Regions from separate parts of the Gibbsiella quercinecans genome, predicted to be linked through region 3. Evidence: riboswitches for the same ligand, from Rfam matches in the RefSeq annotation. Region 3 holds a riboswitch; each other region holds the start of a gene.
What was found. Region 3 has a riboswitch for thiamine pyrophosphate ahead of thiB (thiamine ABC transporter substrate binding subunit). Riboswitches for the same ligand answer to the same signal wherever they lie in the genome.
Positions count from the first base shown of each region.

Region 1 (7,761 bases), 2.2 Mb from region 3:
GAACAGAGCGATGGCCTGCTGGCCAAAGTGGGGATGGGAATGGGCTCGGTGGTGGCGGTGTTCTTCCAGGCCGGGCGCGACACCATCGACACCGTGCTGAAAACCATACTGCCGTTTATGGCGTTCGTCTCTGCGCTGATCGGCATCATCATGGCCTCTGGCCTGGGCGATTTCATCGCGCACGGCCTGACGCCGCTGGCCAACAGCCCCATCGGGCTGGTGACGCTGGCGCTGATCTGCTCCTTCCCGCTGCTTTCCCCGTTCCTTGGCCCAGGCGCCGTAATCGCTCAGGTGATCGGCGTGCTGGTCGGCGTGCAGATCGGCCTTGGCCATATCCCGCCGCAGTTGGCGTTGCCGGCGTTGTTTGCCATTAACGCCCAGGCCTCCTGCGATTTCATCCCGGTGGGGTTGTCGCTGGCGGAAGCCAAACAGGACACGGTGCGCGTTGGGGTGCCTTCCGTACTGGTCGGCCGTTTCCTGACCGGCGCCCCTACCGTGCTGATTGCCTGGGCGGCTTCGGCCTTTATTTATCAGTAACTTCCACTCTGCAGAGAACGTGCTATGAACACTATTTTCCAAACCACTATCACACACATCGGCGGCTGCGCGCGTGACGCACTGCAGGACGATATGTTGATCACTTTTAGGGAAGGCGCCCCCGCCGATATCGAAGCATTTTGCTTTATCCATCAGCACGGCAATACCACCGGCGAACTGCAGGTGGGCGGCGTGATGGAACTGGCCGAGCGGCGCTACCCGATCACTGCGGTCGGTAGCGTCGCCACCCAAAACCTGCGCGAACTGGGCCACGTTACGGTGCGCTTCGATGGTGAAGCGTTAGCAGAATTTCCCGGCTCAATCCACGTATCCGGCCCCACGCCGGCAGATATACCGTTAGGCAGTACGCTGAAATTTATCGCATAAGGAGTAGACCATGTCTGAAGTAGCTGTAGTGATTGGCGGTGGCCAAACGTTAGGCGCATTCCTTTGCCAAGGCCTGGCACAGGCCGGTTATCGCGTGGCGGTGGCCGATTTGAATGCCGACAACGCCCATCAGGTGGCACAGCAAATCAATGAAGAGTACGGCGCAGGCAGCGCCGTGGGGTTCCAGGCCGACGCCACCGATGAGGCCAGCGTCATCGCGCTGGCCCAAGCGGTGGATAACGCCTTCGGCGGGGCGAATCTGCTGGTGTACAGCGCCGGCCTCGCCAAGGCAGCGCCGATCACCGATTTCCTGCTGGGGGATTTCGATCGCTCGCTGCAAGTTAACCTGGTGGGGTATTTCCTCTGCGCCCGCGAGTTCTCTCGCCTGATGATCCGCGACGGCGTGGCGGGCCGCATCATCCAGATCAATTCAAAATCCGGCAAGGTCGGCAGCAAGCACAACTCCGGCTACAGCGCCGCCAAGTTCGGCGGCGTGGGGTTGACCCAGTCGCTGGCGCTCGATCTGGCGGAATACGGCATTACCGTTCATTCGCTGATGCTGGGCAACCTGCTGAAATCGCCGATGTTCCAGTCATTGCTGCCACAGTATGCGCAAAAGCTCGGCATCAAACCGGAAGAGGTTGAACAGTACTATATCGATAAAGTGCCGTTGAAACGCGGTTGTGATTACCAGGACGTGCTGAACACATTGCTGTTCTACGCCAGCGATAAAGCCGCGTACTGCACCGGCCAGTCAATCAACATCACCGGCGGCCAGGTGATGTTTTAACCCTAACGCCCCGGCCGCGATTGGCCGGGGCACGTATCCAGGAGCAACCATGAGCAGCGCCTTGATTACTTTCGCTATTATCGCCTGGCTGATGCAAATCGCCCTCGGCTGGTGGCAGTTACAACGTTTCAACCGTGCATTCGCGCGGCTTTGCCGGCTTGGCGCCGTCGGCGTTGGGCGCAGCGGCGGCCGGATGCGCCCGCGCGTGGTGCTGGCGCTGGCGTTTGACGCCCAACAGCGGGTGTGCGGCAGCATGATTATGCGCGGCCTGACCATCTTCGCCCAACCCAAGCCCCTTCCCCGCCTGCATGGTTTACATCAGCGGGATTTACGCCCGAATGTGATCTTCCCTAAGGATCGGCAATGCCAAATAGCACTAACGTTAGCGATCGCACCGAAAACATGATATTTTCACATTAAAAGACATTACCTTTCATAGTGAACACTTCGCTGGAGGGAATGTTTAACTCTTGTGAACAGGAATCGCTATGAAACCAAAGCAGCGGCAGGCCGCCATCCTCGAGTATCTACAGCGGCATGGCAAAACGGCGGTAGACGTTTTAGCCGAACATTTCTCCACCACCGGCACCACTATCCGTAAGGATCTCACCCTGCTGGAGGAGGAAGGCGCGGTTATCCGTACCTACGGCGGCGTAGTGCTCAGCCGCGATGACGGCGATCAGCCCATCGATCGCAAAACCCACATCAATACCGAAAAAAAACGCCAGATTGCCCATGCCGCCGCCAAACTGATCAACGACGGCGATTCGCTGATTTTCGACGCCGGCAGCACGGTGCTGCAAATGGTGCCGCACCTGGCGCAGTTCAACAACATCACGGTAATGACCAACAGCCTGCATATCGTTAACGCGCTGGTGGAGCTGGATAACGATCAAACCATCCTGATGCCTGGCGGCACCTACCGCAAAAAATCGGCTTCGTTCCACGGCAGCCTGGCGGAATCCGCCTTTCATCAGTTCAGTTTCGATAAACTGTTCATCGGCGCCGATGGGGTGGACCTTAACGCCGGCGTGACCACCTTCAACGAAGTACACAACGTCAGCAAGGCCATGTGCGAAGCCGCCAGCCGCATCATCCTGCTGGTGGATTCCTCCAAATTCGGCCGCAAAAGCCCAAACGTGGTGTGCGAATTGGGCATGGTTGATACCTTAATCACCGATAATGACATTCCCCCGGATTACCTCACCGCCCTGCAGGAAAGAGGGATCAAGACCATTCTGGTTGGAGGCCGCAATGCATAAAGCCGATGCGCTACTCAATTTTGCCCGCGAAACCCTGGAGATCGAACTGGCCGAAGCGCAGCGCCTGTTGGCCAGGCTGGACGGCAACTTTGTACGTGCCTGTGAGCTGCTGCTGCACTGCCGCGGCAAAGCGGTGATTTCCGGCATCGGTAAGTCCGGCCATATCGGCAAGAAAATCGCCGCTTCACTCGCCAGCACCGGCACGCCGGCCTTTTTCGTCCACCCGGCGGAAGCGCTGCACGGCGATCTGGGCATGATCAGCAAACAAGACGTGGTGATTTTTATCTCTTATTCCGGGCGCGCCAAAGAGCTGGATTTGATCCTGCCGCTGCTGGCGGAAAGCCAGATCCCGGTGATCGCCATTACCGGCGGTAAAGAATCGCCGCTGGCGCAGGCCGCCGCCTGCCTGCTGGATATCAGCGTGGAGCGCGAAGCCTGCCCGATGGGCCTGGCCCCCACCTCCAGCGCCGTCAACACGCTGATGATCGGCGACGCGTTAGCCATGGCGCTAATGCGCCAGCGTGGTTTCAACGCCGAGGATTTCGCCCGTTCACATCCCGGCGGCAGCCTGGGCGCCCGCCTGCTTAACCGCGTGCATCACCTGATGCGCACCGACGATCGCCTGCCCAAAGTCAGTGAAGATGCCGACATAATGGCCGCCATGTTGGAGCTAAGCCGCACCGGGCTTGGGCTGGTGGCGGTATGCGACGCACAGCAAAAAGTCGTGGGGGTGTTTACCGACGGCGACCTGCGCCGCTGGCTGGTCAAAGGCAACTCACTTAACGACAGCCTGGCCCCGGCGATCACCCGCCCCGGCTACCGCCTGCCGGAACAGTGGCGTGCGGGCGAGGCGCTGGAAGCGCTGCATCAGCAACATATCAGCGCCGCGCCGGTGGTTGATCTGGATGGCGTGCTGGTTGGCGCCATCAACCTGCACGATCTGCACCAGGCCGGAATTAGCTAACCGCCCCAGGCCAACTCTGCTCCCTCTCCCTTGGGAGAGGCCGGGGTGAGGGGGAAAAACGCCCCAGGCCAACTCTGCCCCCTCTCCCTTGGGAGATGGCCGGGGTGAGGGGGAAAAAAGCCCCAGGCCAACTCTGCCCCCTCTCCCTTGGGAGAGGGCCGGGGTGAGGGGGAAAACGCCCCAGGCCAACTCTACCCCCTCTCCCTTGGGAGAGGGCCGGGGTGAGGGGGAAAAACGCCCCAGGCCAACTCTGCCCCCTCTCCCTTGGGAGAGGGCCGGGGTGAGGGGAAAAACGCCCCAGGCCAACTCTGCCCCCCTCTCCCTTGGGAGAGGGCCGGGGTGAGGGGAAAACCCTTGCCCCCTTCCACTGGCAGAAACCAGAATGGAAACCGCAATCACCACCAGGCATGGAAATGATGCACCGGGCCAATACCGTGCCCGACCTCCAGCGTATCCGCCTGTTCCAACGCCTTTTGCAGATAGTCCTTAGCTGCTGCCACCGCCTCCGCCCAGTTAGCATGGCGTGGCCGCAACGCCGCCAGCGCCGCAGACAGCGTGCAGCCCGTGCCGTGAGTGTGGCGCGTGGCAACGCGCGGCGCGGTGAAACGCCGCTCCCCTTCGGCGCTAAACAACCAATCCGGGCTTTCCTGCTCGCTCAAATGTCCGCCCTTGATCAACACCGCTTTGCACCCTAGGGCCAAAAGCGCTCTGCCCTGCTCGCGCATTTGCCGTTCGTTTTCCGCCGGGGCGCAGCCCAGCAAAGCGGCGGCCTCCGGCAGGTTCGGGGTAATTATCGCCACCTGCGGCAAAAGAAGCTGGCGGATGGCCGCCACCGCCTCCGGCGCCAATAAGGGATCGCCGCTTTTAGCCAGCATCACCGTATCCAGCACGACAAAAGGCGGCTGATAGCGGCGCAAACGTTCCGCCACTGCCTGCACGATCTCGGCATTGGCCAACATGCCTATTTTAGCGCTGTCGATACGCACATCGCTCAGCACGGAATCCATCTGCGCCGCCACAAATTCCGGCGCGATGTTATACACCGACTGCACGCCACGCGTATTCTGCGCCACCAGCGCGGTAATCACGCTGGTGCCGTATGCGCCAAGCGCCGAGAAGGTTTTCAAATCTGCCTGGATGCCGGCGCCGCCGCTGGGATCGGTGCCTGCAATCGTCAACGCATTAATCCGTTTCATTGCAGATCCTCCGCGCGCAGTTGGTACAACGCATCGAGGAAGGCCGGCGTAAAACTGCCTGGCCCCGCCGCTATCGCGCAGGCCCGCTGACCGCATAACGCCATCACTCGGCAGGCCGTCGCGACGTTATCAAGGCGCGCCCCCGGCAGGCTACAAAACGCCGCCGCCACCGCAGACAGTGAACAGCCGGTACCCACGACCCGCGTCATCAGCGCATCGCCACCGGTTACCGCCCAACTGCGCACACCATCCGTGACATAATCAATTTCGCCGGTTACCGCCACCACGGCGCCGCTGGTACTTGCTAACGCCTGCGCAGCGGGCAGTGCCGCCAGTGAATCGTCGGTGCTGTCCACCCCGCGCCCACCGCCCCGCTGGCCGCTCAGCGCCATAATTTCCGATGCGTTACCGCGAATTGCCGCCGGCTTTAGCGTTAATAATTGCCGGGCAAACTCGGTGCGATAGCGCAACCCACCCACCGCCACCGGATCCAGCGCCCAAGGGGTACCCGCCTGGTTCGCCGCCTTAACGGCGGCCAGCATGGCTGCTGCACTGGCTTCGGTTAGCGTGCCAATATTCACCAGCAGCGCGCTGGCAATGCCGCTGAACTCCGCCGCTTCGCTGGGCTCTACCACCATCGCCGGCGAAGCGCCTAACGCCAACAGTACATTGGCCGTTAACGACTGCACGACATCATTGGTCAGGCAATGCACCAGCGGTGGGTGTTGTTTGAATTGGTGGAAACAGGCCGCGGCGCGTGCGCCGGCTAAGGTATCTGGTCGAGCGTTCATAATCCTCCCAACCGGCGTTCAAGAAGGCGGGCACCGGTTGGGGCACCGAGACTTCCCTACGCTGGCATTATCCAGTTCAGGTAATACGGGTAAAATCTCAGCCAATGCGCATTGCACAAAGGCACCCCGAGTCTTTGATAAATCTGTAAATTTTCACTTAAAACTTTATTAAGTTCTAAACAGGATACTGCCAGCGGCAAGGGTTGTAAATCATTGGTGGCATGTGGCGGGATACAGAAAGCTTGGCCATAACGTAGATAAAAACATTACCAAGCATGCAGATATGTATACAAAGGGGGTAGGTTGCGCATAGGCGGGCACGACCTAGCTTTGATGTGCAGACACAATGAGTAAACTATTTGGCAAAATTTATTTTTACTCTTTTTTTCGAAAATGATAAAGATAACAACATAAATTCGTTAAGGAAGGTAATGAATCAAAATCAAAGCGGCGGTTATCTTTTGCTTCTCCTTTCAAGGTATGAACTATTTTCACTAACGAAAATAATGCGCAGAGAGTGATTTAACATGATAAAAAACATCCATATAGAGAACTATCGCTCGATTAAAAACCTCTCATTGGAACTCGATAAGCTTAATATCATTTTTGGCCCAAATGGCTGTGGGAAATCAAACCTTTATAAAGCTATTCACCTTTTATCCGGTGCAGCTACAAATCAGCTTTCGTCGTTGTTAAGTGATGAAGGTGGCATAGAAAATGCTATGTGGACAGGGATTTCGAGATCAAACCACAGCGCTCGCAGGTTGCTGTTATCATGCGAAACGGAAGACTTCGAGTATGAACTGCAGATCGGTTTTCCAGACAAACTTCGCTTTAAAACACTCTTCGAATTAGATCCAGTGATAAAAGAAGAAAACATATGGCTTGCTGGATATAATCGTAGACCATCGTCTCAGATCTTACGCAGGAAAAATCAAGCCGTAGTATTATCTGATATAAATGGAGATAAAGTAACACATGCAGGTTATATTTATGAAAATGAATCTTTATTTAGCCAACTCAGTGAGCCACATCTTTATCCCGAAATATCGCAGACCAAAGAGACTATTCGTAATTGGCGTTTTTATCATGAATTTGACGTTTCGCGAAAATCCGCAATTAGGCAACCACAAGTTGGATTTAGGTCGCCAATTTTAGCCAGTGATGGTAGAAATCTTGCCGCTGCTTATCAAACCATTGTCGAAATTGGCCACATTGAACTTTTAACTGAGATACTGCATGACGCTTTCCCAGAGTGTTCCTTTTTTTGCATAAATGACAAAGCCAGATTTAACATGATGATGAATCGTAAAGGATTATCTCGGCCACTGCATATAAACGAGATGTCTGATGGCACTATCAGATTTTTATGCCTGGCCGTGGCTCTGTTGAGCCCACGCCCGCCTTCATTAATTGTACTCAATGAACCAGAGAATAGCCTTCACCCTCAAATGCTACCTGCGTTAGCAAATTTAATATCAGAAGCCAGTCAATATTCACAAATCTGGCTTACAAGCCATTCACCTCAACTGGCTGAATTAATAAGTAAACATATTGAATTTCAATTATACGAGCTTTCAATTGATGAAGGACAAACTTCAGCAAGGAAAACATGAGATAGATAGAAATTATTTAATATAGGGATAGTTGCAACAGCCACTAAAGAAGAGTGGAAAGTGTTTATGTTTTTGGGTACCAGTAAAAATCCCGACAACAAGATCGGGACACCCGGATTTTATTTAAAAAATAATTAAATTGAATTTGTAATAACTAATTCACACTTACCAGTAAGAAAATTAAAAATTACATGTAAAACTCAATAAAATATTATTAT
Region 1 covers NZ_CP014136.1:4,071,774-4,079,534, reverse strand. Annotated here, with positions in the region: gene srlE (PTS glucitol/sorbitol transporter subunit IIB) at 1-537, shown strand, start outside; gene srlB (PTS glucitol/sorbitol transporter subunit IIA) at 562-924, shown strand; gene srlD (sorbitol-6-phosphate dehydrogenase) at 935-1,714, shown strand; gene gutM (transcriptional regulator GutM) at 1,764-2,120, shown strand; gene srlR (glucitol operon DNA-binding transcriptional repressor SrlR) at 2,203-2,976, shown strand; gene gutQ (arabinose-5-phosphate isomerase GutQ) at 2,969-3,940, shown strand; gene thiD (bifunctional hydroxymethylpyrimidine kinase/phosphomethylpyrimidine kinase) at 4,336-5,136, opposite strand; gene thiM (hydroxyethylthiazole kinase) at 5,133-5,927, opposite strand; TPP riboswitch at 5,964-6,066, opposite strand; gene ACN28Q_RS18680 (AAA family ATPase) at 6,455-7,543, shown strand.
Region 1: linked by a shared signal. The riboswitch ahead of thiM (hydroxyethylthiazole kinase) and the one ahead of thiB (thiamine ABC transporter substrate binding subunit) in region 3 are both predicted to bind thiamine pyrophosphate.

Region 2 (7,761 bases), 310 kb from region 3:
CAAACTGGGCGATAAAACCTCGGAGTGGGACGAACGCCCATCCCTTGGCGTGGTGCTGGCCGCCGGCGGCTATCCGGGCGACTATCAGGTCGGTGATGAGATCCACGGCCTGCCGCAGCAGGAAAGCCGCGACGGCAAAGTGTTTCATGCCGGCACGCGCCTGGAAGGCGATAAAGTGCTCACCAACGGCGGGCGCGTGTTGTGCGTAACGGCATTAGGCGCAACGGTGGCGCAAGCGCAAAAAAACGCCTATCAATTAGCGGCTGATATTCAGTGGCAAGGCAGCTTCTGCCGCAAAGACATCGGCTATCGGGCGATAGCGCGCGGTAAGTGATTCAGGGCTTAGCCCTTGCTGCTCAGGCTCTGCATTGCAGGGCCTTTTTTATAACGTGTCTTTCGTCGGCGCCCAGCGGCAAAAATCGTCGTTGGCCACCAGCAGCAGTTGGCGCCCTTCCGGTGCCTCCAACCAAGCCAGGCTCAGCGATTGGCCACTGCGTTCGCGCCGCGCAATCCAGTCCAGCGCCTGCTCATCAAACCCCGGCCTTAGCTGTTGGCCACTGCAGGTCTGCACCATGCCGCCGTGCCAATGGCCCTGTAATAGCCGCACATTCCCGGCACGCAGTGCATCGCTCACTTCCTGCATACGCCGCGCCTGGTATTGATACAGCGCGATATCGTCGCTGGAAAGCTGCTCACGCCGCTCAGCCAGTTGGCGCTGCATAAAGCTCACCGTGCCGTCTTCGGCAAAGCGCACCTGCAGGTTATCTTGCCCTTGCACCGGCCCACTGCGTCTAATCTGGCGTAAGGTGCCGTTTTGGTATTCATAGAGGGTGGTGACCGTGCCGGCCCCACGATAAGGGCTATACACACTCATCAGCACCAGTGGGCGCTGCTGATCGTCATCCTTGCGCCACAGGCGCATGACGCCCTGATCGGCAACATAGCCGCTGGCGGTAAACGCCGGAGGTGCGGAATGGAAACTGCAGCCAGCCAGGCTGCTGGCAACCGCCGCGGCTAACAGCCAGCGCCGGATAAACAAAAGGGGCGTCATCGCCCCCCAGTCTAAGCTTTTCACAGCACGCGGTAATTATTTAACTGCGTCTTTCAGCGCTTTACCAGAAACGAATGCTGGTACGTTAGCCGCTGCGATTTTGATTTCTTTACCAGTCTGTGGGTTGCGGCCAGTGCGCTCTGCACGATGGTTTACTTTGAAAGTACCGAAACCAACCAATTGTACTGCATCACCTTCTTTCAGAGACTCAGTAATGGCAGCCAGGGTAGATTCCAGAGCTTGTTTGGCTTGAGCTTTGGAAAGGTCCGCCTTGTCTGCGATTACATCAATCAGTTGAGTCTTGTTCATAAGTTATCCTTACAGTGTGTTTATCGTTTGCAAAGCATCGAGTGCGACGGATATGCCGATTGACAGCACTCTCCTGCATACACGCACCGATAGCCACTTTTTTACGCCCCCCAAATGTAGACCAGACAGGGTGCGGATGTGAAGCCTTAAGGCATGACAAATCAGGCGTTAAATCACGTTTTATTGCCTCAGTGCGCTAAATTTATCCCAATATTGCTTACGCCAGCCTCACGAAGGTCGGATCGCAGGCCTTTAATCAGCTCGAGATCGCGTTCTTCACAGGCGGCCAACAATCGGAATATTTCCCACTGAATATCCCATTCTTCCTCAATGGCCGGCAAAATTTTCAACTCGTCGTCGGTCATTTCTTTCCCCGCCTGGGTCATTTCCAGCATCGCTACCGTGCGGATTGACGTTTCGCTGATGGCAACGGAGTGCACCAGCGTCTCGCCGCTCAGGCGCGAGTGGATCAGTTCACCTAACGCGATACACGCGTCGATAGCGGGGTAAACACCATAAATATCGTAATCTTCGGCCGCTGGGATCGCATCTTCCAACTTCTCGAGCTGGCTGTCAAAATTGACCTTGGCGTCTTTCACCACCAGCGTTTCCCATGCCAGATCCAGTATGCGGCGGTAAACCGCCGGATCGCCGAACCCGGTTTGCAGGCAAAACACCTGATAATTGGGATACATACGCTCGCACAGACAGGCCATAAAGGTCAAATGTTGCCAGCTTTCAAGCTTTTCCAAACGTAAATGAATGGGGTTACGGAGCATTGTTTCTTCTCTTACGTATGATATGCGGCGCAGTGTAACCTAATTCGCGCATGGCGGCACCTCTGGATGCGCCGCCAGCCAACGCTGGAACGCCGGGCGGCGCGAGGCGATGGCATCGGCCCAGCGCGTCGGCTCCGGTAAGCGGTAACCAGCCATGCAACGCTGCACCCAGGCCAGCGCACTGTCGGCGCTCACCCGGTGGCCGGTGGCGACAAACAGCGGGTTGCAACGCAGCTTGCTGCGCCATACCCAGCCAATCTGCTCGCCTTTATCCATCAACGGCGCTTGCGCGCCCGCCGCGTCGCCCAGCGGCTCAAATTTCCCACACAGGCGCTTTTTCGCCACGCCGATGGTCGGCACATTGATCAGCAGGCCAAAATGGCTGGCGACGCCCAAGCGGCGCGGGTGCGAAATCCCGTGGCCGTCGACAAACACCAGATCCGGCTTCTGCTGCAGTTTATCCCAGGCGGCCAACAGCGCGGGGCATTCGCGGAAAGACAGAAAACCGGGAATATAGGGCATCGTCGTGCTAATGCGCGCGAGCTGATACTCAACCAACTCCAGGGAAGGATAGCGCAGAATGGCGATGGCGGCGCGCGTTACCGCGCCTTCTTGCTCAAACCCCACGTCCGCGCCGGCAATCAACGCCGGCGGATCCGCCAGGAAATCATCATGGCGGATCACGCTGGCCGCGCGTTGCAGTTGCTCAGCGCGCAATGGCGCGATGTCGAACAGGGCCACACTCTGCTCGCCCGCCTCAGCGGTGGTATTGCGCCGAAAACGCATGGACGGCCTCCACAAAAGCGCCGGCGTGTTCCGGCGGCACATCCTGGTGGATGCCGTGGCCCAGGTTGAACACATGCCCCTCGCCGTGGCCAAAATCGGCCAGGATGGTTTCCACTTCCTGTGCAATACGCGGCGGCGGCGCATACAGAATGGAAGGATCCATATTGCCCTGCAGCGCCACTTTATCGCCTACGCGCCGGCGCGCTTCGCCAATGTCGGTGCTCCAGTCCAGCCCCAGCGCATCACAGCCGGTGGCGGCCATCGCTTCCAGCCACTGCCCGCCGCCCTTGGTGAACAGGGTGACGGGCACACGGCGGCCTTCGTTTTCACGCAGCAGGCCATCGACGATCTTGTGCATATAGTGCAGCGAGAACTCACGGTAGTCCCTGCCCGTCAGCACCCCGCCCCAGGTATCAAACAGCATTACCGCCTGGGCGCCGGCCTTGATTTGCGCATTCAGATACAGGATCACGCTGTCGGCCACCTTATCCAGCAGCAGGTGCAGGGCCTGCGGATCGGCATACATCATTTTTTTGAGCTTGGTGAAGGCTTTGCTGCTGCCGCCTTCCACCATGTAGGTGGCCAGCGTCCATGGGCTACCGGAAAAACCGATCAGCGGCACTTCGCCTTGCAGTTCCCGGCGGATGGTGCGCACCGCGTTCATCACATAGCCCAGTTCGATCTCCGGATCGAACACCGGGAGCTTGTCCACATCGGCCCGGCAGGCGATCGGGTGGGTAAAACGCGGGCCTTCGCCGGCTTCAAAATACAGCCCCAGCCCCATGGCGTCAGGAATAGTCAAAATGTCAGAGAACAGGATCGCGGCATCCAGCGCATACCGGCGCAGCGGCTGTAGCGTCACTTCACAGGCCAGCTCGGCGTTTTTGCACAGGGACATGAAATCCCCCGCCTGGGCACGCGTGGCCTTGTACTCCGGCAAATAGCGGCCGGCCTGGCGCATCATCCATACGGGCGTCACATCCACCGGCTGCCGCAGCAGCGCGCGCAGGTAGCGATCGTTCTTCAACTCGGTCATCTAGGGTTCCTATTGGCCTGTAATTTATCGCAAATAGTGTACATTATTCTGCCCGGCACAGCGCCAGCGTGTCTTCAATCAGCCGGCGCGCCACCGTGCCCGGCGGCGGCAACATCGGCAAACGATCGTAACGATACCAGCCGGCACTCAGCAGTTCTGAGGGATCGTGCTGAAGTTCGCCCTGATGATAATCGGCCATGAACGCCATCATCAACGAATTGGGGAACGGCCAGGGCTGCGAAGCCACATAGCGCAGGTTTTTGATTTCAATGCGGCTTTCTTCCATCACTTCGCGCGCCACCGCCTGCTCCAACGTCTCGCCCACTTCCACAAAGCCCGCCAGCACGGTGTGGATGCCGCCCCGGTGCCGCACATGCTGCGCCAGCAGAATCTCATCACCGCGGCGGATAGCCACGATCACGCAGGGAGCAATCTGTGGATAGTAGCGTTGATGGCAGTTGGCGCACAGGCAGGCGCTTTCGGTGCGGCTATGATGCATTTCGTGGCCGCAGTAGCCACAGAAGCGGTGGGAATGGTAAAAATCCGCCAGTTGCACCCCGCGGCCGGCCATTTGGAACAGCCCGCGCTCCTGCTCAAGCAGTTGCCGCACCGAGCTCATCCCCTGCTTCATGCCGTGGCGCACCAGCCACACCGGCGCGCCTTCCCATTCGCCGATCTGGCGTGCCAAAAGGCCGCGCAGCGAAAACTGTTGCGCCGAGCCAAACGGCAGCTCGCCGTTCGGCAACCAAAGCTTGCTTTGCTGGCTGACGATCCACCAGCCCTGTTCATTACCTGTTAATGCAAATTCCATAGCGTTATTGCACAACCTCTGCTTTACTGACACTCTACCGATCCTAATGTTTTACATTAAAAATTTATTATTCACGCAGGGAGCCCAATATGCTCAACCGTTTGGAAAGCCTGACGCAAAATGTGGGCGGCAATAATGACCTGGTTGATCAATGGTTGCAGGCCCGCAAACAGTTACTGGTCGCCTATTACACCCTGGTCGGCGTTAAACCGAATAAAGGGAAGCATACGCCGCTGAATGAAAAAGCGCTGGAGAACTTGTGCCATAACCTGTTGGATTATCTCTCTGCGGGGCACTTTCATATCTACGATAAAATCATTCAGCAGGTTGAAGGGGCGGCCAGCCTGGAGAGCACGCAGGCAACGCGCATTTATCCAAAACTACAGCACAACACTGAACAAATAATGGCATTTCACGATCGTTATAGCAAAGCCGAGATGGATGACGATCTTTGCCTGGCGTTTCATCAGTCGCTGTCCGATATTGGCGAAATGCTTGAGGCGCGCTTTGAGCTGGAAGATCAGCTGATTCAATTAGCTGTGCAAGCCTGGCAGCAGAATCGGCAGGCGGCGAACCCCGCCGACATGCTGGAGCGCCCGGTGCAACATTAACCACCGGCCAAGCCAAAACATGACGGGTAGCACTTGTAGTTTCTAATCACCCTCCTATACTGAGGGCATCTTGTCGGAGTGCCTAGCGCTGTTTATCAGCCAGGCTGAGACCGTTAATTCGGGATCCGCGGAACCTGATCGGGTTAACACCCGCGAAGGGAACAAGAGTAATCTATTGCCGTGCCAGGGCGCCCCACACCACCGGGGACCTGCTTACCGGCCACCATCGTTACTCCCTCCGAGCTCCAGACAAGCAATTTTCCCAACTCACCACACTGGTAGGAATTTGCTATGTCTACGATAAACAAGCCCCGTGCCCGTAAACAACAGCGCGACGACGCGCAGCAGTTTATTCATTCGTTGCAAGGCGTTGTCTTTCCCAATTCACGTCGTATTTACCTGCAGGGTTCGCGCAGCGATTTGCAGGTGCCAATGCGGGAAATCCAGCTCAGCCCCACGCTCATCGGCGGCAGTAAAGAGCAGCCCCAATACGAACAGAACGAACCGATCCCGGTTTATGATTCCGCCGGCCCGTACGGCGATCCCGATGCTGAGCTGAACGTGCGTCATGGCCTGGCGAAACTGCGCGCCGCCTGGATCACCGAACGCGACGACACCGAAACCCTCAATGGCGTTAGCTCCGGCTTTACCCAACAGCGCCTGGCGGACGAAGGGCTGGATCACCTGCGCTTTGAACACCTGCCGCTGCCGCGCAAAGCCCAACCGGGCAAATGCGTCACCCAGCTGCACTATGCCCGCCGCGGCATCATCACGCCGGAAATGGAGTTTATCGCCATCCGGGAAAACATGGGCCGTGAACGCATCCGCGGCGCGGTATTGCGCCAGCAACATCCGGGGCAATCTTGGGGAGCAAACCTGCCACCGGCCATTACACCGGAGTTCGTGCGCCAGGAAGTGGCCGCCGGCCGCGCCATCATCCCCGCCAATATCAACCACCCCGAATCTGAACCGATGATCATTGGCCGTAATTTTCTGGTGAAGGTCAACGCCAATATCGGCAATTCGGCGGTGTCTTCCTCCATTGAGGAAGAAGTGGAAAAGCTGGTGTGGTCGACCCGCTGGGGCGCCGATACGGTGATGGATCTCTCCACCGGCCGCTACATCCATGAAACGCGCGAGTGGATCTTACGCAACAGCCCGGTGCCGATTGGTACCGTGCCGATTTACCAGGCGCTGGAGAAAGTAAACGGCGTGGCGGAAAACCTAAACTGGGAAATGTTCCGCGACACCCTGCTGGAGCAGGCGGAACAAGGAGTCGATTACTTCACCATCCACGCCGGGGTGTTGCTGCGCTATGTGCCGATGACCGCCAAGCGCCTGACCGGCATCGTGTCGCGCGGCGGTTCGATCATGGCGAAATGGTGCCTGTCGCATCACCAGGAAAGTTTCCTGTATGAACACTTCCGCGAGATCTGCGAGATCTGCGCCGCCTATGACGTGGCGTTGTCGCTGGGCGACGGCCTGCGCCCAGGCTCCATCCAGGACGCCAACGACGAAGCCCAGTTCGCCGAGCTGCACACCCTGGGGGAATTAACCAAAATCGCCTGGGAATATGACGTGCAGGTGATGATCGAAGGGCCGGGGCACGTGCCGATGCAGATGATCCGCCGCAATATGACCGAAGAGCTGGAGCACTGCCACGAGGCGCCGTTCTACACCCTGGGGCCGCTGACCACCGATATCGCACCGGGTTACGATCACTTCACCTCCGGCATCGGGGCGGCCATGATCGGCTGGTTCGGCTGCGCGATGTTGTGCTACGTCACGCCCAAAGAGCACCTGGGGCTGCCGAACAAAGAGGACGTGAAACAGGGGCTGATCACCTACAAAATCGCCGCTCATGCCGCCGATCTGGCTAAAGGGCACCCAGGGGCGCAGATCCGCGATAACGCCATGTCCAAGGCACGCTTTGAATTCCGCTGGGAGGATCAGTTCAACCTGGCGTTGGATCCGGAAACCGCACGCGCCTACCACGACGAAACCCTGCCGCAGGAGTCCGGCAAGGTCGCTCATTTTTGCTCAATGTGCGGGCCGAAGTTTTGCTCGATGAAAATTTCGCAGGAGGTGCGCGACTACGCCGCCGCCCAGGAAGCCGCCAAACCGATTGAGATTCTTTCCGGCATGGAAAAGATGTCCAGCGAGTTCCGCGCCCGCGGTAGCGAGCTGTACCACAGCGCGAGCGCGCTGCAGGAGGAAAACCATGACTGAATTCGCATCCGCTTTCCCGGCAACGCCGCACAGGCTGGGCCTGTATCCGGTGGTCGACAGCGTGGAATGGATTGAACGCCTGCTGGGCGCGGGCGTCACCACCTTGCAACTGCGCATCAAAGACCAGCCGGAAGCGCAGGTGGAAGACG
Region 2 covers NZ_CP014136.1:2,208,899-2,216,659, forward strand. Annotated here, with positions in the region: gene purD (phosphoribosylamine--glycine ligase) at 1-334, shown strand, start outside; gene ACN28Q_RS10235 (DUF1481 domain-containing protein) at 383-1,051, opposite strand; gene hupA (nucleoid-associated protein HU-alpha) at 1,088-1,360, opposite strand; gene ACN28Q_RS10245 (YjaG family protein) at 1,549-2,139, opposite strand; gene nfi (deoxyribonuclease V) at 2,179-2,925, opposite strand; gene hemE (uroporphyrinogen decarboxylase) at 2,897-3,961, opposite strand; gene nudC (NAD(+) diphosphatase) at 4,005-4,772, opposite strand; gene rsd (sigma D regulator) at 4,862-5,383, shown strand; TPP riboswitch at 5,448-5,561, shown strand; gene thiC (phosphomethylpyrimidine synthase ThiC) at 5,675-7,612, shown strand; gene thiE (thiamine phosphate synthase) at 7,605-7,761, shown strand, end outside.
Region 2: linked by a shared signal. The riboswitch ahead of thiC (phosphomethylpyrimidine synthase ThiC) and the one ahead of thiB (thiamine ABC transporter substrate binding subunit) in region 3 are both predicted to bind thiamine pyrophosphate.

Region 3 (7,761 bases):
ACGCCGGTCAGGGCCACCAGCGCGATCGCCACGATAGAAACCGCGCCGATCGGCATTGCCTTGCCGATAATGGCAATAATGGTACCGATAAACAATGCCAGCAAATGCCAAGCGTTAGGGGCAACCCCGTCAGGAACGGGGATAACAAACCAGATAACCAGAGTAACAGCGATTGCGAACAACGAGGGTATGGGTTTAAGCGGCGTTAATTTATCCATTATCGACTCATTATTATTAGTTAGCACAGAATGAAAAGGTTGGCGGATACCAATGGGGATAAATGCGGCAAGGCAAGAGCGTTATCCAGACATCGGATTTCACACTTCCCGCACGCGGGCGCAAAGCCACAGTGAAGCCGTCACCAGAATCAGCGCCAGCCAGTACACCGCGTAGTGGCCCAGGGCTTCGGCCAGCATGCCTTGCAGCACCCCGGCCAGGATCACCCCGGTCGAAATGCTGTTGGTGAACATGGTGGTGGCCGCCCCCGGCCGGCCTGGCATCAAATCCTGAAAATAGAGCATACCGATACCGGCGACAATGCCGATGAAAACGGCGTTAAACAGTTGCAGCACCATTAACGCCGTCTTGAATTTGAACAGCACCAGCCCGCCGTAAAACAGCACGCCCGCCGCAACGGCGAACAGCATCATGTTGCGTTTGCCAAAGCGTTTAACCAGATAACCCGCTACCAGCATCGCCGGGATCTCCAGCCCGGCAGCCGTGCCCATCAATAGCCCCGCCAGCCTTTCCGGCAGCCCCAGCTCGCGGGTGATATACAGCGGCATATCAATGATGTACATGGTGTTGCAGGTCCACATCAGCATCGAGGCCAAAAACAACAGCCGCACATCGCGGTTACGCCAGGCGCTGGGCGGCGCAATCGGCGAGGCATTCAGGCTACCGGTTTGCGCTTCGCGCGGCACCGTGGGCAGCCCAAACCACACCAAAACCGCGCTGAGCACAAAAATGCCCGCGGCAATCAGAAACATCACGGTGAAACCGTAATTCAGCGCCAGAGCAAACGACAACGGTGGGCCAATCACCCAGGCCAGTGAAAGCTGGGCGCGCATCACCGAGCTGAACATCACCACCTCGCGTGCCGAGCTGTCCGCATACTCACGCGCCAGCGCAAAAATCTGCGGCATCGCGGTATTGGCTACCGCGGCCAGGAACACGCCCAGAGTAATCAACGTCAGGTAGTCGCGGTTGAAGGCGAACAGTACGCAGTTGCCCACCGCCATCAGGCAGCACACCAGAATCAGCTTGCGCCGATCGCCACGGGTATCGGAGCGTTTCGCCAGCAGAAAACTGACGATAATGCCGGCAACGGCGTTAATGGTATAAAACAGCCCCACCCACAGCGGCCTGACCTTCACTTCAGTGGTGAGAAACAGACTCAACGTTGGTGCCTGCAACGCACCGGCGATACCGGCCAGAAAGGCCAGAATCAGGAATGCGGCAAATACGGGGTTAAAACGACGTGGCGACCAGCGGGAAACTTTCATTTATTCATCCCTGAGCTGAAGCGAAGACCCCATGCTACAGAAGGCCACTAAGAGAATAAAGCAATAAAAAAACCAGTGGGATGGCCCCACTGGCTGGTGAAATGCACCATTACTCAGAAACATTTAAGATGGTCGATTACAGACGCTTCCGGTACTCCTCGTCGCTCAGTTTGCTCATATCCCACTGGGTTAAATGCGCCAGCGTATCCAGCCTTGCCTGTTCCGGCACCACGCTCAGCCAATCGGCCTTCTGGCGGCGAACCGCGTCAAAGTAACGCTGATAAAAACCTTTAGATAAGAAAACGGTCATAAGCCACCTCCCCACGCCTTCATTGAGGAAAATTATCGGCGTAATATAGGGAAAGATAAATTGACGAATCGATCGCGGAGAGTTCCTCTTTTATGTCCAGCCCACGTTTGCAACAGCAGTTCATCCGCTTGTGGCAGTGCTGCCACGGCCAGCCTATGGAAACCACGCTGCAAGAACTGGCAGAGGTGCTGAGCTGCTCGCGCCGCCACGTGCGCTCGCTGCTCAGCGCCATGCAGCAGCAAGGCTGGCTGACCTGGCAAGCGGAAGCCGGGCGCGGCAAACGTTCGCAGCTCACCTTTCATTACACCGGGCTGGCGTTGCAGCAGCAGCGGGCCGAAGAACTGTTGGAGCAGGATAAGATCGATCAACTGGTGCAACTGGTCGGCGATAAAAACGTGGTGCGCCAGATGCTGCTCTCCCAACTGGGGCGCAGCTTCCGCCAAGGCAAGCATATCCTGCGCGTGCTCTATTATCGCCAGTTGTATAACCTGCTGCCCGGCTCGCCGTTGCGCCGCTCGGAAACCCACCTGGCCCGGCAAATCTTTAATGGCCTGACGCGGATAAATGAGGAAAACGGGGAACTGGAACCCGACCTTTCCCATCACTGGCAAGCCATCACACCCTTGCACTGGCGTTTTTACCTGCGCCCGGCGATTCATTTCCATCACGGCCGTGAACTGGAAATGCAAGACGTGATCGCTTCGCTGACCCGGCTGATCCCGCAACCCTTGTTCGCCCATCTGGCCAAGGTCGCGTCGCCCACCCCTTATGTGATCGACGTGCACTTACACCGCCCAGACTATTGGCTGCCCTGGCTGCTGGGCAGCGTGCATGCCATGATCCTGCCGCATGAGTGGCAAAGCCTGCCGGACTTTGCCCGCCACCCGGTCGGCACCGGGCCCTATCGGGTGGTGCGCAATCACCAGAGCCAAATGAAGATTCACGCTTTCGATGATTATTTCGGCTACCGCGCCCTGATCGACGAGGTCAATATCTGGGTACTGCCGGAAATCACCGAGGAATTGGTATATGCGGGCGTGCAGTTGCAGGCGGACGATACCGGCAAAAATGAGCTGGAAAGCCGGCTGGAAGAGGGCTGTTACTTTCTGTTATTCGACCAACGCTCGCCGCTGGCTGCGGATGAAGCCACCCGCAGTTGGCTGTGCGAACTGATTAACCCAATCACCCTGTTGAACAATGCCGGGCCGGAGTATCAACGCTACTGGTCGCCGGCCTACGGCATATTGCCGCGCTGGCATCATTGCCGTGCGCCTTCCCGGCAGCCAAAACCCGCCGGCCTGCGCGAACTGACGCTGACCTTTTACAGCGAGCACCCGGAATTCCAGGCCATCCAACAGACGATCGCGCCATTGCTGGCGCAGCACGGCATCCGGCTGAATATTCAGGTGGTGGACTACGCTACCTGGCACCAGGGCAACGCGGTCAGCGATTTGTGGCTGGGCAGTGCAAATTTCTATCTGCCGCTGGAATTCTCGCTCTTTGCTACGCTGTATGAACTGCCGCTGCTGAAGCACTGCATGAATGACGATCTCCACCAGGACGCCGCTCTGTGGCACGACAATATGCTGCCGTTGGCGGAATTCTGTCGGCGCCTGGTCCATCACCATCAGCTACACCCGTTATTTCACCATTGGCTGCAGTTACACGGCCAGCGCAGCATGCGCGGGGTGCGGATGAATACGCTGGGCTGGTTTGACTTTAAATCCGCCTGGTTCGCCCCACCTGAGGCCTAACAAAGAAAGAAGCCGCTTTCGCCGACGTGCGTTAATCTTTACAATAACGCCGTCTCAACGGGGTGCGGAAAGGTGCCCGGCGCGCGTTTATCCGGCGTGCGGCAATCTCTTCCGCTGAGAACAAACCCGTCGAACCTGATCCGGTCCATACCGGCGGAGGGATTTGAGCATGGCGCGTTGACTAACCATTCACCCCACCCTCAGATACCTTTGCCCCTTATCGCCCAGGAGTGCAAAGTGGTCAAAAAATTACTTCCCTGCCTATTGTTGCTGGCCAGCGCGCCGGCGTTGGCTAAAGAAACGCTGACGGTTTACACCTATGATTCCTTCGCCGCCGATTGGGGCCCCGGCCCGGCGGTGAAAAAAGCCTTTGAGGCAGACTGCGGCTGCGAACTGAAATTCGTTGCGCTGGAGGATGGCGTTTCGCTGCTTAACCGCCTGCGGCTGGAGGGCAAAAACAGCGCGGCCGACGTGGTGCTGGGGCTGGACAACAACCTGCTGCAGGCCGCAGGCCAAACCGGCCTGTTTGCGCCAAGCGCGGTGGATACCAGCAAGCTGACGCTGCCCGGCGGTTGGCATGATAAAACCTTCGTGCCGTTCGACTACGGCTACTTCGCCTTCGTTTACAACAAAGACAAACTGAAAAACCCGCCGCAGAGTCTGAAAGAACTGGTGAGCAGCGATAAGCCCTGGAAAATCATCTATCAGGATCCGCGCACCAGCACCCCGGGGCTTGGCCTGTTGCTGTGGGTGCAGAAAGTGTACGGCGGCAGCGCGCCGCAGGCCTGGCAACAGTTGGCGAAAAAAACCGTCACCGTCACCAAAGGCTGGAGCGAAGCCTACGGCCTGTTCCTGAAAGGGGAAGGCGATCTGGTGCTTAGCTATACCACCTCGCCGGCCTACCACCTGATTGAAGAAAAGAAAGACAGTTATGCCGCTGCCAGCTTTAGCGAAGGCAATTATCTGCAGGTGGAAGTGGCCGGTAAGCTGAAGGCCAGCAAGCATCCGCAATTGGCAGAGCGCTTTTTACAGTTCATGGTGACCCCGGCGTTCCAAAACACCATTCCTACCGGTAACTGGATGTACCCGGTGATCAACACCACGCTGCCGGCCGGTTTTGACCAAATGCCGGTGCCGAAAGTGGCGCTGCAGTACAGTGCTGAAGATGTGGCGCAACACCGAGGGGAGTGGATCCGGGCATGGCAAAACGCAGTAAGCCGCTAATTCCCGGCTGGCTGCGGCCAGGCCTGCTGGCCGCCGGCCTGATCGTGCTGATCGCCGCACTGGCGATAGGCGCGCTGTGGCACCACGCGCCGGCAAGCAACACCACGGCAATCTGGCACGACGCCTACCTGTGGCATGTGGTGCGCTTCACCTTCTGGCAGGCGCTTCTTTCCGCGTTGATCTCGGTGCTGCCTGCCATCTGGCTGGCGCGCGCGCTCTATCGGCGCCGCTTTCCCGGCCGCGCGATGTTGTTGCGGCTGTGCGCCATGACGCTGGTGCTGCCGGTGCTGGTGGCGGTCTTCGGCTTGCTCAGCGTCTATGGCCGCCAGGGCTGGCTGGCCACCCTGTGCGGCTGGCTGGGCGTGGAATATCACTTCTCTCCTTACGGCCTGCAGGGCATCCTGCTGGCCCATTTATTCTTCAACCTCCCGCTCGCCACCCGCCTGCTGCTGCAAGCGCTGGAAAATATCCCGGTAGAACAGCGCCAACTGGCCGCCCAGTTGGGCATGAACGGCTGGCAGCAGTTTCGCATCGTCGAATGGCCCGCGCTGCGGCGCCAGTTGCTGCCGAGCGGCGCGCTGATCTTCATGCTTTGCTTCGCCAGCTTTGCCACCGTGCTGGCGCTGGGCGGCGGCCCGCAGGCCACCACCATTGAACTGGCGATTTATCAGGCGCTGAGCTACGACTACGATCTTAGCCGCGCCGCCCTGCTGGCGTTGATCCAGATGGCCTGTTGCCTGGGGCTGGTGCTGCTTAGCCAGCGCCTGAGCCAGGCGCTGCCGGTGGGGGCGACCCAGGCGGCGCTTTGGCGCAACCCGGAAGACAGCCTGCAGCGGCGCATCACCGACGGCCTGCTGATAACCGCAGCCCTGCTGCTGTTGCTGCCGCCGCTGCTGGCGGTGATTGCCGACGGCGCCAATCAGGCGCTGGTGAGCGTGTTGCAACAGCAGATCCTCTGGCAGGCGCTGTTTACCTCGTTGCGCATCGCGATCGCTGCCGGTTTGCTGTGCGTCACCCTGACGATGCTGTTGCTGTGGAGCAGCCGGGAACTGAAACTTCGGCAGCGTTTGCGCTGGGGGCAGGCACTGGAGTTGAGCGGCATGGTGATCCTGGCGATGCCGGGCATTGTCCTGGCCACCGGCTTTTTCCTGCTGCTGAACGATACCCTCGGCCTGCCGCAGTCGCCCTATGGGCTGGTGATCCTGACCAACGCGCTGATGGCGATCCCCTACGCGCTAAAAGTGCTCGACAACCCCATGCGCGATCTGGCGGAACGCTATAACCCCCTGTGCCTGTCGCTGGATATGCACGGCTGGCAGCGGCTGCGCTGGATCGAACTGAAAGCACTGCGCCGGCCGCTGGCGCAGGCGCTGGCGTTTGCCTGCGTGCTGTCTATCGGCGATTTTGGCGTGGTGGCCTTGTTTGGCAACGAGCAATTCCGTACCCTGCCTTTTTATCTGTACCAGCAAATTGGTGCCTATCGCAGCCATGACGGCGCCGTGACCGCACTGCTGTTGCTGCTGCTGTGCTTCCTGCTGTTTACCCTGATTGAACGCTTACCGGGCCGCCATGCTGACGCTTGAAAAATTGACCTATCTGTATGAACACCTACCGATGCGCTTTGATCTGCATATCCAGCCGGGCGAACGCGTCGCGGTGCTCGGGCCAAGCGGCGCGGGCAAAAGCACCCTGCTCAGCCTGATCGCCGGCTTTCTGCCGGCGGCCAGCGGCCGGTTGTTGCTGGCGGGCGAGGATCACACCGCCACTCCGCCCGCCAAACGCCCGGTCTCCATGCTGTTCCAGGAAAACAACCTGTTCGCTCACCTGACCGTCGCCCAAAATATTGGGCTGGGGCTTAACCCCGGCCTGCGGCTGAACAGCGAACAAAAACGGCAGTTGGCGCAGATTGCCGCCCAGGTCGGGCTGGAAGAACATTTGCAACGCCTGCCGTCGCAGCTTTCCGGCGGCCAGCGCCAGCGGGCAGCACTGGCGCGCTGCCTGGTGCGGCAACGGCCGATCCTGCTGCTGGACGAGCCTTTCTCGGCGCTCGATCCGGCGCTACGCAGCGAGATGCTGCAACTGTTGCAGAACGTCTGTCACCAGCGCCAGCTCACGCTGCTGATGGTTTCGCATAATCTGGACGATGCCGCCCGCATCGCCAAGCGAACGCTGTTGGTGGTTGACGGCCGGATTTATTACGACGGCCCGACTCAGGCGCTGGTGGAGGGCCGTGCTCCTGAAGCGCAGATCCTGGGCATACCGGTACAGCCGTGATCTAGCGCGCATTTCTTAGGTGTCCACCTATAAATCTGTTGTTCCCGTTGGGCACCTGTGCTTTTATGTTGCCTGACTATTATTGTTGATACTTAAGGTTCCCTGTGATCGCATCTGCACTGACTTCGGCCCTACTAAACACCGCGCAACCTGCCGCGGCTGTGGTCGTTCGTGTGGTGGTGGTCGTCGGCAACGCGCCGTAGGGTCCGAATCAACACACGATTCCCAAAACCCCGCCGGCGCCAACCGAGCGGGGTTTCTTGTCTCTGTATCCCGCTCAAAGCCAACCGGCCAAGAAGAAGGACGAGACAATGGAAACCACGGGCAAACCTCACCAACGGCAGCGCTTTACCGGCGCCCAGTTGATCGTGCATCTGCTGGAGCGCCAGGGCATCACCACCGTCGCCGGCATTCCTGGCGGCGCGGCGCTGCCGCTGTATGATGCGCTCAGCCAGAGCAATACCATCCGCCACGTATTGGCACGCCATGAACAGGGCGCCGGCTTTATGGCCCAGGGCATGGCCAGGGCCAATGGCAAAGCCGCGGTGTGCATCGCCTCCAGCGGCCCCGGCGCCACCAACCTGGTCACCGCCATCGCCGACGCCAAGCTCGACTCCATCCCTCTGGTCTGCATTACCGGGCAAGTGCCCTCTTCCATGATCGGCTCCGACGCCTTTCAGGAAGTCGATACTTA
Region 3 covers NZ_CP014136.1:1,896,698-1,904,458, forward strand. Annotated here, with positions in the region: gene ACN28Q_RS08820 (DASS family sodium-coupled anion symporter) at 1-218, opposite strand, end outside; gene ACN28Q_RS08825 (sugar efflux transporter) at 318-1,505, opposite strand; gene sgrT (glucose uptake inhibitor SgrT) at 1,642-1,815, opposite strand; gene sgrR (HTH-type transcriptional regulator SgrR) at 1,908-3,569, shown strand; TPP riboswitch at 3,618-3,749, shown strand; gene thiB (thiamine ABC transporter substrate binding subunit) at 3,807-4,793, shown strand; gene thiP (thiamine/thiamine pyrophosphate ABC transporter permease ThiP) at 4,769-6,376, shown strand; gene thiQ (thiamine ABC transporter ATP-binding protein ThiQ) at 6,363-7,067, shown strand; gene ivbL (ilvB operon leader peptide IvbL) at 7,172-7,270, shown strand; gene ilvB (acetolactate synthase large subunit) at 7,379-7,761, shown strand, end outside.